DNA from 3 places in the Kitasatospora sp. NPDC015121 genome. Region 3 is predicted to be linked to each of the others. Evidence: riboswitches for the same ligand, from Rfam matches in the RefSeq annotation. Region 3 holds a riboswitch; each other region holds the start of a gene.

Region 1 (3,530 bases), on a different contig from region 3:
CGGGGGTGAGGTGGGCCTGCCAGCGGCCTTGGACGGCCCGGCGGAGGTGGGTGGCGAGGGCGGGGGCGCGGCCGGTGAGGTGGATCAGGGTGGGGAGGTCGAGGGCGAGGAGGTCGGCGAGCAGCCGGGTCTGCTCGGGGCCGCCGGTCCAGTGGCCGGTGGTTTCGGCGCGCAGGTAGGCGGCGGGGGTGAGGCCGAGCCGGCGGGCGGCCCGGTCGGGGGTGAGGTCGCGGGCGACGCGGTGGTCGCGGAGGGTGGCGGGGGCGGCGCCCATCAGGTGGGCGGGCGGGCACCAGAGGGTGCGGGCGAGGGCGGTCAGCTGCTCCTCGGTGGGCGGCGGGACGCGGCCCTCCTCCCAGCCGAGGACGTGTCCGGGCAGCAGGCGCACGCCGTGCGCGGCCAGGCCGTCCGCGACCTGGTCGACCGTCAGGCCGAGGGCGGTGCGGTGGGCGCGGGCGGCGGCCGGGGAGAACGGCACCGGGGCGGGGACCGGCGGCTGTCTGCGTCGCATGCCTTCCGACGGTAGGGGCGGGGGCGGGGCGGGCCACAGGCGCGGATGGCACGAACCGGGGCGGCGCGGGGGGCCGGGCGGCTGGACGATGCGACGAGGCGGGCGGGAGGGGCGCGAGCGGCTGCGGTGGCCGTCAATTCGCCTTGTGCGCACGTGGGTTGGAGCGGGCGGGGGCGAAAGTCCGGGGTGGTGGCCGTGGTGGGTCGACGCTGTCCGGCCGGTCCGGGTGGACGCGCCGGGAGCGCTCCCGTGCGCTGTCCCCGGGTGCTGCGCGACGGCGTGCCGGCCGCGCCGCGGCCCGTGGTGCGCACGCCCTGAGCGCGGTGCGTCCCGAGCGGGGTTCCGAAGTCCGTCCTGAGCTGCGCCCTTGGCCGTGCCGACCCGGTCGGCGGGGTCTCGGCCGGGTGTGACCAAACCCTCCACCGCCTCGGTTGACTGCCGCGAAGCGGGCGTGGTGGGATCTTCGGGCCAAACGGAGGCAAGCAGAGGAAGCCGGTGCGAGTCCGGCGCGGTCCCGCCACTGTGACCGGTCACCCCGCGCGGGGGTGACCGGAAGTCAGGAGACTCTGGCCCCCGTTCCGTCGATCCAGGGCGCGGACCCTGAGTGAGGACACGACGCCATGCGGGCTGCCCCGTACCTGGTGGGCGCGGTCGCGGGATACCTCGCGGACGCCCGGCTCGGCGACCCCCGGCGCGGGCATCCGGTCGCCCTGTTCGGCGCCGCCGCGGCCCGGTTGGAGGGCCGGCTGTGGCGCGACCACCGCGGGGCCGGGGCGCTGCACGCGGCGCTCGCGGTCGGCGCGGTCGCGGGCGGTGCGGCGCTGGCCGGCCGGGTGGTGCGGCGTTCGCCGGTGGCGGCGGGGGTGCTGGCGGCCTCGGCGACGTTCACGGTGCTCGGCGGGACGTCGCTGACCCGGGAGGCGACCGCGATCGGGCGTTCGCTGGCGGCCGGTGACCTGCCGGCGGCCCGGGAGCGGCTGCCGCACCTGTGCGGGCGCGACCCGTCCGGCCTGGACGAGGGCCAGGTGGCGCGGGCGGTGGTCGAGTCGGTCGCCGAGAACACCGCCGACGCGGTGGTGAACGCCCTGGTGTGGGGCGGCGTCGCGGGGGTGCCGGGGCTGCTGGCGTTCCGGGCGGTCAACACGCTGGACGCGATGGTGGGGCACAAGTCGGCGCGCTACCGCCGTTTCGGCTGGGCGTCGGCCCGGCTGGACGACGTCGCGGGCTGGCCGGGGGCCCGGCTGACCGCGCTGCTGGCCGTCGCCGCGTCCGGCGCCCCGTCCCGGGCCTGGCGGGTCTGGCGGCGGGACGGCTCCGCGCACCCGAGCCCCAACGCGGGCCAGGCGGAGGCCGCGTTCGCGGGCGCGCTGGGCGTGCGGCTGGGCGGGACGCTGCGCTACGGCGAGCGGGTCGAGCACCGGCCGGTGCTGGGCGCCGGGCTGCCGCCGGTCGGCGCGGCCGACATCGAGCGGGCCTGCCGCCTGTCGCGGCGGGTCGGCGCGCTCGCGCTGCTGACGACGCTGGGCGCACGGGCGCTGGGCGGGCGGGCGCTGGGCGCGCGGGCGCGCGGGTGAACCCGCCTCGGCGTGGGCACGTGCGGCAACTGACTGTGACAACGCGGGATTTCGACGTGCTGCCTTCCGCCGCGCGCGGTTCCTCGCGCCCCTGTCGGGGCGCCTCGAAAGGAGTTCTCCGGTGAACGGCGCGCTGTTGGTGGCCGGTACGACCTCGGATGCCGGGAAGAGCGTGGTGACGGCGGGCATCTGCCGCTGGCTGGCCCGGCAGGGGGTGCGGGTGGCGCCGTTCAAGGCGCAGAACATGTCGTTGAACTCGTTCGTGACGGCCGACGGGGCGGAGATCGGGCGGGCGCAGGCGATGCAGGCGCAGGCGGCGGGGGTGGCGCCGGAGGCGGCGATGAACCCGGTGCTGCTGAAGCCGGGCGCGGACGGGCGCAGCCAGGTGGTGCTGCTGGGCCGGGCGGTCGCGGAGGTCGGGGCGCTGGACTACCGGGACCGCAAGCCGGTGCTGCTGGAGCGGGCGCTGGAGTGCCTGGCGGACCTGCGGTCGCGGTTCGACGTGGTGGTGTGCGAGGGCGCGGGCTCCCCGGCGGAGATCAACCTGCGGGACCGGGACATCGCCAACATGGGTCTGGCGTCGGCGGCCCGGCTGCCGGTCGTGGTGGTGGGGGACATCGACCGGGGCGGGGTGTTCGCGTCGATGTTCGGGACGCTGGCGCTGCTGTCGCCGGACGACCAGTCGCTGGTCGCGGGGTGGTTCGTCAACAAGTTCCGCGGGGACGCGCGGCTGCTGGCGCCGGGGCTGGAGATGCTGCGCGGGCTGACCGGCCGGCCGGTGCTGGCGACGTTCCCGATGCTGTCGGGCCTGTGGCTGGACGCGGAGGACTCGCTCGACCTGGCCTCGGTGGCGGCGCGGCCGTCGGCGGGCGGGCCGGTGGGGGCGGAGGTGCTGCGGGTCGCGGTGGTGCGGCTGCCCCGGCTGTCGAACTTCACGGACGTGGACGCGCTGGCGCAGGAGCCGGGCGTGCTGGTGCGCTGGGCGACCCGCCCGGAGGAGCTGGCCGACGCCGACCTGGTGGTGCTGCCGGGCACCCGGGCGACCGTCGCGGACCTGGCCTGGCTGCGGGAGCGGGGGCTGGCGGAGCCGCTGGCGGCCCGGGTCGCGGCGGGGCTGCCGGTGCTGGGGGTGTGCGGCGGCTACCAGATGCTGGGCCGGGAGATCGTGGACGCGGTGGAGTCGAAGTCGTCCGGCGCGGTGGCCGGTCTCGGGCTGCTGCCGACCCGGGTGGTGTTCGGCGCCGAGAAGGTGCTGGCCCGGCCGTCGGGGGTGGCGCTGGGCGAGCGGGTCGAGGGTTACGAGATCCACCACGGGGTGGTCGCGGTGGAGGGCGGCGAGCCGTTCGTCACGGACGCCGCGGGCCGTCCGCTGGACGGCTGCCGGGTGGGCCCGGTGTGGGGCACCACCTGGCACGGCGTGCTGGAGAACGACGCGTTCCGGCGGG
Region 2 (3,530 bases), on a different contig from region 3:
CGGTTCGGGGTAGTGCGCGCGGATGCCGGTGGCGGTGGCGATGACCAGGTCGGCGCCGGCGAGCCGCTCGGGGCCGTGCGGGACGTCGACGGTGAAGCCGGCGTGGGTGCGCATCGGTCCGGGCCGGTCGCCGACCAGCGCGAAGTCGTAGACCGGCAGGCCGGCCTCGCTCCGGTCGAGGCCGAACACCTCGCAGGCCACGCCCAGTTCGAAGGGGTGGATCTCTTCGAGGACCACCACGGCGACGTTGTCGAGCTTCCGCATGCGCCCAGGATGGCAGTGGCAGGATTTCGTGGCAATGGTGCGTTCCTGCCACTCGTCGGCCGGGGGCCGGGGGCGGACAGTGGAGGCATGACCACCGCGCTCGCCCTGCTGGGCCTCATCGGCGGTTTCGGCCTCATCGGCGTCCTGGTCGGCCGCGACCTGGACCGCCACGGCCGGACCGGCCGCGACACCGTGCACCGCCCGACCGGCTACCCCTTCGACCCGGACCTGGCCGACCCGCGCCGCCGCCGGTCCGGCACACTGTCCGGATGCAGCCCCCGCTCGTCCGCCGCGCCCTCGACCACGACCTCGCCGCCGCCGGGGAGGTCACCGTCACGGCCTTCGTCGGCGACGGCCACACCCGTCCCGACTCCCCGTACGTCGAGCGCCTGCGCGACGCCGCCCGGCGGAACCGGGAGGCCGAGCTCCTGGTCGCCGTCGACGGCGCCGGAGCCGTGCTCGGCTGCGTGACCTTCGCGCCCGGCGGCACCCCCTGGGCGGACGTCGCCGGGCCCGACGAGGGCGAGATCCGGATGCTCGCGGTCGGCCCGGCGGCCCGCGGCCGGGGCGTCGGCCGGGCGCTGGTGGAGGCGTCGATCGCCCGCAGCCGGGAACTCGGACTGGGCGGGATGGCGTTCTCCACCCGGCCGGGGATGACCGCCGCACACCGGATCTACCACGCCCTGGGCTTCGTCCGCGCCCCGGAGCGGGACTGGTCGCCGGCCCCCGGCACCGACCTGATGGTCTACGCGACGCGGTTCTGAGCCGGCGCCGGCGCCGTTTTCGTTGTCTACGCGCGACGCCACCACCGCGACACGCGCCACTACATCTGGTGCTTCCAGTTCCAGCCACCACAACATGTATGCTCACTCTCGCTGTCGACGCAGGGGAACCCGGTGGAAGTCCGGGACTGCCCCGCAACGGTGAGCGGGCTGTAGTCGACGCCCGCGCAGTCCGAGGACCTGCAGACGGTGTGCGACACGGCATCCCCGCAGACGCCTTGTGCAGCACAGCTTTGCCGTCCGGTCTCGCGGGCGGACCGGGGGTGGGTCTTTCGCGCGCCGGAACGCGTTCTCGTTCCCTCGTGCCGCCTTCCCCTGGCCGCGTGCGGTCCCGGACACCCGAGCCACGTCCGCCGCCGCCACAGGAGAGAGTGCGCCTTGACCGTCGCCGCCTCAGTCACCCTGCCGTCCCAGGGATCCGCCGACGCCTTCACCGACCCCGGTGCGGCGTTGCTGCGGCTGCTCACCGACCGCAGCACCGACCTCCCCCAGGTGGACCCCGGCCACGTCGCCGCCGCCGCGCTGCGCGGCCGCCACGCCGGTTCGGACTTCGCCGAACTGCGCGGGCTGGCCGTGGAGGCCGCCGCGTCGATGATCGCCGAGGACCCGCAGTACTCGAAGCTGGCCGCCCGCCTGCTGGCGCTGGAGATCCGCGACGAGGCCGCCACCCAGCAGGTCACCTCGTTCTCCTCCTCGGTGGCCGTGGGCCACGCCGAGGGCCTGATCGGCGACGCGACCGCCGCGTTCGTGGCCCGGCACGCCGACCTGTTCGACTCGCTGGTGGACGAGGCGGCCGACGACCGCTTCGAGTACTTCGGCCTGCGCACCGTGCAGTCCCGCTACCTGCTGCGCCACCCGATCACCCGCAAGGTGGTCGAGACCCCGCAGCACTTCCTGCTCCGCGTGGCGGCGGGCCTGGCGGTCGGCACGACCGAGGAGTCGGTGCGCGAGGTCGCCGAGCTGTACACCCTGATGAGCCGCCTGGAGTACCTGACCAGCTCGCCGACGCTGTTCAACTCCGGCACCCGGCACCCGCAGATGTCCTCCTGCTACCTGCTGGACTCGCCGCTGGACAACCTGGACTCGATCTACAACCGGTACGCGCAGATCGCCCGGCTGTCCAAGCACGCGGGCGGCATCGGCCTGTCCTACTCGCGGATCCGCTCGCGCGGCTCGCTGATCCGCGGCACCAACGGCCAGTCCAACGGCATCGTGCCGTTCCTGCGCACCCTGGACTCCTCCGTGGCGGCGGTCAACCAGGGCGGCCGGCGCAAGGGCGCGGCCTGCGTGTACCTGGAGACCTGGCACGCCGACATCGAGGAGTTCCTGGAGCTCCGCGACAACACCGGCGAGGAGGCCCGGCGCACCCACAACCTGAACCTGGCGCACTGGATCCCGGACGAGTTCATGCGCCGGGTCAACGCCGACGCCGACTGGTCGCTGTTCTCCCCGGCGGACGTGCCGGAGCTGGTGGACCTGTGGGGCGCCGAGTTCGACGAGGCGTACGTCAAGGCCGAGCTGGCGGGCAAGGCCGTGCGCACCATCCCCGCGCAGACCCTGTACGCCCGGATGATGCGCACCCTGGCGCAGACCGGCAACGGCTGGATGACCTTCAAGGACGCCTCCAACCGGGCCGCCAACCAGACCGCGCTGCCGGGCCGCACGGTGCACTCCTCGAACCTGTGCACCGAGATCCTGGAGGTCACCGACGACTCGGAGACCGCGGTCTGCAACCTCGGCTCGGTCAACCTGGGCGCGCACGTCGCCCCCGGCGCCACCGCCGCCGACCTGCTGAACGCGATGGACTGGGACCGCCTGGACGCCACCGTCCGCACCGCGGTGACCTTCCTCGACCGCGTGATCGACATCAACTTCTACCCGACCACCGAGGCCGGGACGTCCAACTCCCGCTGGCGCCCGGTCGGCCTGGGCGTGATGGGCCTGCAGGACGTCTTCTTCCAGCTGCGGATCGACTTCGACTCCGCCGAGGCGGTCGCCCTCTCCACCCTGATCGCCGAGCGCATCATGCTCACCGCGTACGAGCGCTCCGCCGACCTGGCCGAGCGGTTCGGCCGGCACGAGGCGTACGGCGAGACCCGGGCCGCCCGCGGCCAGCTGCACGTCGACCACTTCGGCGCCGCGAACCCGCAGTGGACCGAGCGCTGGGACGCGCTGCGCGCCCGGATCGCCGAGGTCGGCCTGCGCAACTCGCTGCTGCTGGCGATCGCGCCGACCGCGACCATCGCGTCGATCGCCGGCGTGTACGAGTGCATCGAGCCGCAGGTCTCCAACCTGTTCAAGCGCGAGACCCTCTCCGGCGAGTTCCTCCAGGTCAACCCGTACCTGGTGCGCGAGCTCAAGGAGCTCGGCGTCTGGGACCAGCAGACCCGGGACGCGCTGCGCGACGCCAACGGCTCCATCCAGGACTTCACCTGGCTGCCGCAGGAGGTCCGTTCGCTGTACCGCACGGCGTGGGAGCTGCCG
Region 3 (3,530 bases):
GGGCACATCGCTCCCGACTGGCTGCTGGGCGCGGCCTGCGGTGCGGGCGGTCTGATTGGCGGGTACCTGGGTGCGCGGCTGCAGTCCCGGCTGCCGGAGCGCTTCCTGCGCGCCCTGCTGGGCGTCTTGGCCGCGGGCCTCGGCGGACTCTACGCCGTGCAGGCGTTCGGCTGACCGCGCTCCCCACAGGGGCGTCAGGGCGTTCCGAAGTCGTGCCGGTCGAGGGCGGCGGCCCGCTCCCGGCGGGTGGCGAGGACGGCTTCGCGCTGGTCGGCGGATTCGGCCAGGACGGCGCGGCGTTCGCGCTTGCCGAGGCGGTCGACGTACAGCAGGCCGTTCAGGTGGTCGGTCTCGTGCTGGAGGCAGCGGGCGAAGTAGCCGGTGCCGGTCAGGGTGAGCGGGTTGCCGTGCAGGTCGCTGCCGCCTGCGGTGGCGCGGTCGGGGCGGGCCAGGTCGCGGCGCGGGCCGGGGACGGAGAGGCAGCCCTCGCCCGCTTCGACCAGGCGGCGCGGCTCGGGCGCCTCGTCCAGGACGGGGTTGACGAGGTGTCCGACGTGGCGCACGCCGTCGTCGTCCGGGCAGTCGTAGACGAACACCCGCAGGTCGACGCCGATCTGGTTGGCGGCCAGACCGACGCCGCGGGCCGCGTACATGGTGCGGAACATGTCGTCGACCAGCCGGGTCAGTTCGGCGGTGCCGAAGGCTTCGACCGGGCGGCACGGCCGGTGCAGGACGTCCTCGCCGGCTTCGGTGACCCGCCGGACCGTTCCGCGTCCGGCCTCGGGTGCGAGCGCGGGGTAGTCGTCGACGGGGGTGCCGAGCAGTCGGACCCGTCGGTCGGTCGGAGCGGGGCGCGGGCTGGTCACGGTCGGCCTTCCGGAGTACGAGGGCTACGGGGGCGGGTGCCGCACCGGCTCGAAGCCGGCGCGGCACCTGCTGCGGTGCTGCGTCAGGCCTGGGTGGCGGCGTAGCGGGTGCTGACGTCCTGCCAGTTGACGACGTCCCAGAGCCGGGTGACGTAGTCGGGGCGGACGTTCTTGTACTGGAGGTAGTAGGCGTGCTCCCAGGCGTCGAAGGCGAGCAGGGGGGTGGTTCCCTGGCCGACGTTGCCGTGGTGGTCGTAGACCTGCTCGACGATCAGGCGCTGGCCGAGGGGCTCCCAGGAGAGGATGCCCCAGCCGGAGCCCTGGACGCCGACGGTGGCGGTGGTCAGCTGCTTCTGGAACGCCTCGAAGGAGCCGAAGTGCTCGGTGATGGCGTCGGCGAGGGCGCCCTCGGGGCGGTCGCCGCCCTCAGGGGAGAGGTTCTGCCAGAACAGCGAGTGCAGGACGTGGCCGGAGAGGTTGAAGGCCAGCGTCTTCTGCAGGCCGACGAGGCCGCCGAGCTGGTCCTTGTCGCGGGCCTCGGCAAGCTGGTCGAGGGTCGCGTTGGCGCCGTTGACGTACGCCTGGTGGTGCTTGGAATGGTGCAGTTCCAGGATCTCGGCGGACATCGCGCGCTCGAGGGCGGAGTAGTCGTACGGCAGGTCGGGCAGCGTGTAAACGCCCATGGTCGGAAAGTCCCTTCGACAGTGACGGTCGTGCCGGGCCAACACTATTGCGAGTTGCTTGCAATAAGGAAGATCATGCATCAGCATGTCGTTCGCGGGGTCGGCCCGCCCGTCAGTCGCGTGTGGCGCCTCGCCCTTCCGCTGACGATCGTCTTCCCAACCGGCGCCCGCCGGGACGCAGTTGCCGACCCCGCCCCTCTGGCGAGCAGCCGTCCGCACCTCTTCTGTCGGGCCTTGTTGCAACCTCATCGCAATTGCAATGACTTGTCGATAGTGTCGCTCGCCCCCTACGCTCGTCGGGCCGTGGTGTTCGGGAATCCGGTGCACCGTGCTCGTCACGGGAGTCCGGAGCGGCCCTCGCCACTGTCATGGGGAAGCGTCCTCGTCGTGCCCGCTCGCGCGGGCAGCCACCGGGTCACCGGGAAGGCGGGAGGAGGACGCGCTCCGCCGCGCCCGGAAACGGGCGGGCGGGAGACCCCAGAGCCAGGAGACCGGCCACGGCACCACGTTCCCCGGCCCCCTGCCGGGAGCGCCCCCCATCGAGGAGCTGGAGAGGCCGCCCGTGACCGTCACCACCGACACCGCCAGAACACCGCTGCCGCCCCGCTGGCAGCGCAAGGACACCGTGCGTACCGCCGGACTGCTGGGCGTCATCCTCGCGATGCACGTCGTCGCGTTCGGCACCCTGTTCCTGCTGGTCGCCCCCAACCACTACGCCGTCGGCACCCAGGTGTTCGGCGTCGGCCTGGGCATCACCGCGTACACCCTGGGCATGCGGCACGCCTTCGACGCCGACCACATCGCCGCGATCGACAACACCACCCGCAAGCTGATGGCCGACGGGCAGCGCCCGGTGTCCGTCGGGTTCTGGTTCGCGCTCGGCCACTCCAGCATCGTGATGGCGATGGCCGCGCTGATCGCGGCCGGCGCCAAGTTCGCGGGCACCCTGGTGGACGAGGACTCCTCCGTCCACGGTGCGCTCGGCGTGATCGGCACCAGCGTCTCGGGCACCTTCCTGTACGTCATCGCGGCCATCAACCTGGTGGCGCTGGTGGGGATCTACAAGGTCTACAAGGAGATGCGGGCCGGCCGTTACGACGAGGCCGAGCTGGAGAAGCACCTCGACGAGCGCGGCCTGATGAACCGCGTCCTGGGCCGGGTCACCAAGTCGATCCGCCGCCCCTGGCAGATGTACCCGCTCGGGGTGCTGTTCGGCCTCGGCTTCGACACCGCCACCGAGGTCGCGCTGATGGTCATGGCCGGCTCCGGCGCCGCGTCCGGCCTGCCCTGGTACGCGATCCTGTGCCTGCCGCTGCTGTTCGCCTGCGGCATGAGCCTGTTCGACACCCTCGACGGCACGTTCATGAACTTCGCCTACCACTGGGCGTTCTCCAACCCGGTCCGCAAGGTCTACTACAACCTCACCATCACCGGCCTGTCGATCGCGGTGGCGTTCTTCATCGGCACCATCGAGCTGGTGAGCGTGCTGCACGAGAAGCTCGACCTCACCGACCCGCTCAGCACCTGGATCGCGGACATCAGCCTCGACAACGTCGGCTACGTCATCGTCGGCCTGTTCGTCGTGGTCTGGGCGTGCGCGCTGGCCTACTGGCGGTTCAGCAACGTCGAGCAGCGCTGGGCCGCGAGGGCCGCCGCCAAGGTCGGACGTCGCGTCAACCGGTGCCCGGGCAGTCGGAGCACCGGCCGCTGAGCACCAGCGCCTCGACCCGGAACCCGGTGTGCGCCGCCGCCGCGGACAGGCCGTCGTCCAGCAGCGCCACCGGGAACTCGCCGACCGCGCCGCAGCCGGTGCACACCGTGTGGTGGTGCGGCTCGCCCACCATGCCGAAGGTGAGTTCGCCGTTCGGCCCGTGCAGGGAGTGCAGCAGGCCCAGCCCCATCAGCCTCTCCACCGTCCGGTAGACGGTGGAGAGGTCGATGCGGCGCCCACCCGCCGTGGCCCGGGCGTGGATCTGACTTG

What was found. Region 3 has a riboswitch for cobalamin ahead of nicT (Nickel transporter NicT). Riboswitches for the same ligand answer to the same signal wherever they lie in the genome.
Region 1: linked by a shared signal. The riboswitch ahead of ACZ3J7_RS18330 (cobalamin biosynthesis protein) and the one ahead of nicT (Nickel transporter NicT) in region 3 are both predicted to bind cobalamin.
Region 2: linked by a shared signal. The riboswitch ahead of ACZ3J7_RS21725 (ribonucleoside-diphosphate reductase subunit alpha) and the one ahead of nicT (Nickel transporter NicT) in region 3 are both predicted to bind cobalamin.

The regions. Positions count from the first base shown of each region.
Region 1 covers NZ_JBVHEH010000011.1:209,189-212,718, reverse strand. The annotation lists gene ACZ3J7_RS18335 (XRE family transcriptional regulator) at 1-511, opposite strand, end outside; cobalamin riboswitch at 971-1,100, shown strand; gene ACZ3J7_RS18330 (cobalamin biosynthesis protein) at 1,132-2,085, shown strand; gene ACZ3J7_RS18325 (cobyric acid synthase) at 2,207-3,530, shown strand, end outside.
Region 2 covers NZ_JBVHEH010000014.1:35,345-38,874, forward strand. The annotation lists gene ACZ3J7_RS21715 (helix-turn-helix domain-containing protein) at 1-264, opposite strand, end outside; gene ACZ3J7_RS21720 (GNAT family N-acetyltransferase) at 534-1,028, shown strand; cobalamin riboswitch at 1,123-1,248, shown strand; gene ACZ3J7_RS21725 (ribonucleoside-diphosphate reductase subunit alpha) at 1,425-3,530, shown strand, end outside.
Region 3 covers NZ_JBVHEH010000049.1:24,287-27,816, forward strand. The annotation lists gene ACZ3J7_RS38295 (sulfite exporter TauE/SafE family protein) at 1-174, shown strand, start outside; gene def (peptide deformylase) at 195-866, opposite strand; gene ACZ3J7_RS38305 (superoxide dismutase) at 950-1,549, opposite strand; cobalamin riboswitch at 1,837-2,063, shown strand; gene nicT (Nickel transporter NicT) at 2,112-3,260, shown strand; gene ACZ3J7_RS38315 (Fur family transcriptional regulator) at 3,223-3,530, opposite strand, start outside.